One region of the Bacillus haynesii genome, then DNA from elsewhere that is predicted to be linked to it. Evidence: riboswitches for the same ligand, from Rfam matches in the RefSeq annotation. Region 1 holds a riboswitch; the other holds the start of a gene.
The links. A riboswitch is a leader RNA that binds a small molecule or an ion and turns the genes downstream of it on or off. The one in region 1 is predicted to bind S-adenosylmethionine.
Positions count from the first base shown of each region.

Region 2: another riboswitch for S-adenosylmethionine. It lies ahead of H2R00_RS10215 (methionine ABC transporter ATP-binding protein); the one in region 1 lies ahead of metK (methionine adenosyltransferase).

Region 1 is NZ_CP059494.1:4,119,148-4,122,263, forward strand. Features, by position in the region: gene pckA (phosphoenolpyruvate carboxykinase (ATP)) at 1-624, opposite strand, end outside; SAM riboswitch class I at 819-956, shown strand; gene metK (methionine adenosyltransferase) at 1,347-2,549, shown strand; gene asnB (asparagine synthase (glutamine-hydrolyzing)) at 2,700-3,116, shown strand, end outside.
Region 2 is NZ_CP059494.1:2,056,675-2,059,790, forward strand. Features, by position in the region: gene H2R00_RS10210 (methionine ABC transporter permease) at 1-180, opposite strand, end outside; gene H2R00_RS10215 (methionine ABC transporter ATP-binding protein) at 183-1,184, opposite strand; SAM riboswitch class I at 1,284-1,397, opposite strand; gene cspB (cold shock-like protein CspB) at 1,701-1,901, shown strand; gene H2R00_RS10225 (ABC transporter permease) at 2,017-2,958, opposite strand; gene H2R00_RS10230 (ABC transporter ATP-binding protein) at 2,951-3,116, opposite strand, start outside.

The DNA of each region.
Region 1 (3,116 bases):
AAGAAGATAATTCATAATAGAAAAAATCGATTTTTTCATCTCTCCGGCATATTCGGTGCCTCCGATTAAGATCGTACGCTTCTCAAACGACACGATGATAAACGTTTCAGATCGAGTCCCGTCAACGAGCGGATCGGCTTTGAAATGCGGAGCGGAAAGAATCGTAAACGGCTGTTCTTCAGGTTTTTTATCATGTTCTTCAGGTCTGATGAACAACTGTCTTGCAAACAGGTTGTGCCAGGCGAACTCGTTAACAACTGTAATCGGAAGCCGGTATTTTTCGTCTGCTCCTGCAAACCCTTCAAATACATACAATTCATCGCGTTCCTTTAAATAGCTGAGCACTTTTGTGTGCAGCCGGTCAAAGGCGGCTTCTGAAATCGGCTGATTCACCGCGCCCCAATCGATTTTGTCCTTTGTGCTCGCTTCTTCCACAATGAATTTGTCCTTTGGCGAGCGGCCGGTGTATGTACCGGTTGTTGCCCGCACGGCTCCGGAAGATGTCAAGACTCCTTCTTTGCGCTCAAGAACTTTTTCAACCAAAAGGGGAACGGATAAGTTCAGCTGAACGTTTTTGCCCGTTAATAACGTTTGTAAGTCAGTTGTTAAATCTACAGAATTCATAAAAAACCTTCCTTTGCATGTTTTTTAATGTGTATAACATTAATGTAGAATTAGTATAACACATTTACTCTTATAGTCTATACCGTTTCTTCATTTTTCGTTCGGGTTTTTTCTCGAAGGACAAGTTCAAATTTATTTCGGCCGATATTGACATTACAAGCCATTTTAAGATAAGATATTTCATTGAGCGGATACTCTTATCCCGAGCTGGTGGAGGGACAGGCCCAATGAAACCCAGCAACCGGTTTCTCTTATTAATGGAAAAAAACAGTTTCTGAGACAACTACGGTGCTAACCTGATGCAAGGTGTTCAATACCTTGAGCGATAAGAGTGAAAGGCACGCAATACCAGACCCTTTCCTCAGCGAATAGGAAAAGGTTTTTTTATTGCATAAATCGATATACAAAAATTGCTAAAAAAACTGCCTTCAGGAGGAAGGTACTCGGCGTTTTTCACAGGATGTGAAAGGTTTTAGCCGAGTATCAAGCAGGAGGAAGGTACTGGGCGTTTTTCACAGGACGTGAAAGGTCTAGCCGGGCAACCAGTCAGGAAAAATTCTGCTAAGGGGAATTTCGACTCAGAATCTCGTCAAGAATAGCATATGGAAATTGTTTCAAAACGAGAGCGTATGAAGCCCGAGTATCGTCATATAATCAAGAGGGACGAGATCCGTATCATACTTAAGATCACGGCTGATCTTCATATACAGGAGGAAACATAAATGAGCAAAAACCGTCGGTTATTTACATCAGAGTCAGTTACGGAGGGACATCCGGACAAAATTTGCGACCAGATTTCGGATAGTATATTAGACGAAATTTTAAAGAAAGATCCGAATGCCCGCGTTGCCTGTGAAACATCTGTGACAACCGGATTGGTGCTGGTAAGCGGTGAAATCACGACGTCCACATACGTCGATATTCCAAAAACAGTCCGCGAAACGATTAAAGAAATTGGCTACACACGTGCAAAATACGGTTTTGATGCCGAAACTTGCGCGGTCTTAACGTCTATAGATGAACAGTCTCCAGACATTGCAATGGGAGTCGACCAGGCTCTTGAAGCGCGTGAAGGAGCAATGAGCGACGCTGAAATTGAAGCGATCGGAGCCGGAGACCAAGGTTTAATGTTCGGTTTTGCCTGCAACGAAACAAAGGAACTTATGCCTCTGCCGATTTCGCTTGCTCACAAATTGTCTCGCCGTTTGACAGAAGTGCGTAAAGAGGAAATTCTGCCGTACCTGCGTCCGGACGGAAAGACACAGGTAACTGTTGAGTATGATGAGAATAACAAGCCGATTCGCATCGATACAATTGTCATTTCGACTCAGCATCATCCTGAGATTTCGCTTGAACAAATTCAGCGCAATCTGAAAGAGCACGTCATCAATCCGGTAGTGCCAAAAGAGCTGATCGATGAAAACACGAAGTACTTCATTAATCCTACGGGCCGTTTTGTTATCGGAGGACCGCAGGGGGATGCTGGTTTAACAGGACGCAAAATCATCGTTGACACCTATGGCGGATATGCCCGTCACGGCGGCGGAGCGTTTTCCGGTAAGGATGCGACAAAGGTTGATAGATCTGCAGCTTATGCTGCGAGATATGTTGCGAAAAATATCGTCGCCGCAGGTCTTGCTGATTCCTGTGAAGTGCAGCTTGCCTACGCGATCGGTGTCGCACAACCGGTGTCCATTTCAATCGATACATTCGGTACAGGCAAAGCGAGTGAAGAAACATTGATCGAAGTGGTTCGCAAAAACTTTGATCTAAGACCTGCCGGCATTATTAAAATGCTCGATCTTCGCCGTCCGATTTACAAACAAACGGCAGCTTACGGACATTTCGGCCGCCTCGATCTTGATCTGCCTTGGGAGCGCACAGACAAAGCAGAGCAGCTGAAGAAAGATGCATTAGGAGAATAACAATAACAACCGCATAGCCGCTTTATTAAGCGGCTTTGTTTTTCGATGGCAAAAAGCGGGCGGATGTGAAACGTTTTTCTTTAAACACTTGTCTAATCAAGAAGCAGACTTTGATTTCTGCACGAAATTTAAAAAATCGGAGGCAATACTATGTGTGGATTTGTAGGGGTATTCAATCATCGCCCATCATCCGAGACAGCAGCCCAGGAAGAACTGATTAAACAAATGAATGAAATGATTGTACACCGCGGTCCGGACGATGATGGGTACTATCATGATGAGCATGTAGGCTTCGGATTTAGAAGGCTCAGCATCATCGATGTGGAAAACGGAGGACAGCCTCTGTCTTATGAAGATGATTCCTACTGGATTATTTTTAATGGAGAAATCTATAACTATATAGAACTGAAAGACGAACTTCTTTCAAAAGGATACGAGTTCAAAACCGATTCAGATACGGAAGTTTTACTTGCGACTTACCGCCACTACAAACAGGAAGCCGCTTCCAAGCTGCGCGGAATGTTTGCTTTTTTAATCTGGGACAAAAAAGAACAGCTCCTATACGGA
Region 2 (3,116 bases), 2.1 Mb from region 1:
GTTAATGATCATATTGACAACCGTAAAAACTGCCGGATTTTCAAGCAGATGCCCCTTCCTTGTGACAACCAGCAAAATGCCGAGCGGAATGCCGATCACGCTTGAAAATAAAAGCGAAAAAACTGTCATTTGAATCGTTTGAACCAGTGCGTCAATGATTTGGTCATATGTAACAAGCATGCTTATACCTCCCTGATGCGAATGTTTTCTCTGCGTATATATTCGAGCGCGCGCCCGATTTCACCATCTTCCCCCTGCAGTTCGACCGTCATGCTGCCAAACGGAATTCCCTGAAGCTCTGTAATCGTTCCGTGCAGAATGTTGACTTCTACGTCAAATCGCTTTGCCACTTGAGAAAGAAAAGGCTTCCCAGAAGATTCACCGACAAATTGAAGCTGGTAAAGGTGCTTCACATTTAATTTTTGAATCGATTCAGGTATCTCGTGGTCGATGGCTGATTTGACAAAGCTTTTCGCCGTTTCGGTTTCCGGCGCGGAAAATACGTCAAACACACTACCTGATTCAATAATTCTTCCTTTTTCAATGACCGCGACTTTGTCGCAGATTTCTTTTGCCACATTCATTTCATGGGTGATTAACAGTATCGTGATGTTATATTGTTCGTTGACGCGCTTCAGCAGCTTCAAAATATCGCCGGTCGTCTGCGGATCAAGCGCGGATGTCGCTTCATCGCAGAGCAGAACTTCCGGATTTGTCGCCAGCGCCCGGGCAATGCCGACGCGCTGCTTTTGGCCGCCCGAAAGCTGATCCGGATAATCGCGGGCTTTATCCTCAAGCCCGACAAAACGGAGCAGCTCCGTCACTTTTTGCTTTATTTCGGCTTTCGGCGTTTTGACAAGCGCGAGCGGCTCTGCGACATTAGCAAAAATCGTTTTTGAATTTAGCAGGTTAAAATGCTGAAATACCATGCCGATCTTCCTTTTTACAGTGCGAATCTCTGCTTTCGACAAGGACATTAAGTCTCTTCCGCCGACGAAAACCTTTCCGGCCGTCGGTTTTTCAAGGAAGTTCACACAGCGGATCAGCGTGCTTTTCCCTGCACCGCTGAATCCGATGACGCCGTATATTTCCCCTTTATCCACATGAAGGTCGACTCCATTGAGCGCATGGACCTTCTGTCCGCCACTTTCATAGACCTTTTCAACGCCTTCAAATGTAATCATGATGATCTTCCTCCTCTTTTTGGCTAACAAAAAAGGCTTCTTCTTAAAAATAAGAAGAAGCCTTTGACGACACAAAGTAAATAGAGTGGGTCCGCTCTCTTCTTATCTTCCAAGCCCGTACGGCTTGTTGGATGTGGCACAGTATTCTGCTGTTTGCAGAACCCGCTGCCGAGGTTTCTCAGGGCCAATTCCCTCCGCCTCTCTGAATAAGAAGTGTTGTTGCATGAAGTTTTACCTAACTTTACAGCTTCTTTGAAATGTTGTCAATCAGATTCGTGAAAATTTCAAAAACTCTCTTTTCAATGCTTTATTTCTCACCCTGATCATTAAATTTCACTTTTTTTAAAAAAATTGTGTTTAGCAGTTGTAATTTCGCTTAAACACTGGTAAAGTAAAGGTAATTATTTTTGTTCGAACTATCTTTAAGAAGAAAGTTTTGTAAGAGTTTTCGTCTTGGAAGTTTGTTTTAGAGCAAGAATAGTGAATTTAAGCGTTATCGCTTTAGGAGGAAATTTCATGCTAGAAGGTAAAGTAAAATGGTTTAACTCTGAAAAAGGTTTCGGATTCATCGAAGTTGAAGGACAAGACGATGTATTCGTTCATTTCTCTGCTATTCAAGGCGAAGGCTTCAAAACTTTGGAAGAAGGCCAATCTGTATCTTTCGAAATCGTTGAAGGAAACCGCGGACCACAAGCTGCTAACGTAACAAAAGCGTAAGCTGTGAACCGCTGATCTTCATACAGGACTGCTGACCGAATGTCAGCAGTCTTTTTATATTTTAAAAAAGCCTCACGCCCGGAAACCGGCGTGAGGCTTTTTTTGAGAATACCGCTTATGAAGCAATGTCTCTTTTTGTGAATACACCAAAAGCGAGCACATGAAAAACGAGAAAATAGACAGCGAGCACCACAATCGAGAATCCCAGCGTCATATCTGAAACAAGCGGAGATCCGTCAAAGTATTGAGTGAGATCAGTGTTGGCAAATAAGATGTATTTCACCCATTCAAATTTCGTCGCAAGCAAGTTTGTCACCGTTCCGCCCATTGCCAAAAGAAAAATTGAAATACCTACGGCAAGCGAGCTGTTTCTGAAAACCGTTGAAATCATAAAGGCCATAGTCGCCATCATCAGAAGCGAAATTGAATTCAGCAAATAGCTGCCGGCCAAGTGCAGCAGCAGGCTTTTTTCTTCAACTGTTCCATCGGTGTACGCCAAGTGAACCTGGCTGCCGTCGCCTGTCCCGAATAAAGCAAGGCCTGTGATACCCGCGCATGCGAACAGAATGAAAAGCAAAGCCAATGCAAAAAGCAGGACTGTAAAATATTTTGCCAGCAGAATTTTAAAGCGGCTGATCGGCCTGATGACAAGCAGCTTCACCGTTCCCCAGCTGAATTCATTCGCAACGATTCCCGCCGCCACCGTGATCACAAACAGACCGGCGAGGGGAATGATGCTGCTCGCGTCGCTGATGAACGACAGGGCCGAATAGTCCCCGTCTTCCGGCAAATCGTGCTTGATTCGATACTCATTAATGGCGGTCGACCGTTCATAGCTTTTTTCAAGTGCCGGATTATTGACCCCTTTAAGTTGTTCTTTCATATCTTTATTTTCTTGCATCAATTCTTTTTTCCAGTCCGGGTTTTGGTCTGTCTCTCCGATCGTCTTTGCGAGAACGCCCAGCCCGATGGCAGATAACAGCAAAATCCCGATCATGACGTATGTGCCTTTTCGATTAAAAATTTTGATCCATTCATTTACGATGAGATTAAACATGCTGAGCTTCCTCCTTATCAGCGGTGATTTCCAGGAACCGGTCTTCCAGCGATTTGTTCACGGCCTTCACTTCATATAGGCGGACACCGCTGTCTGTCAAGTGTTTGATCAAATCAGGCACTTCATCCTTTTGAAGGCTGAGCTCTATCCCGCCTTCC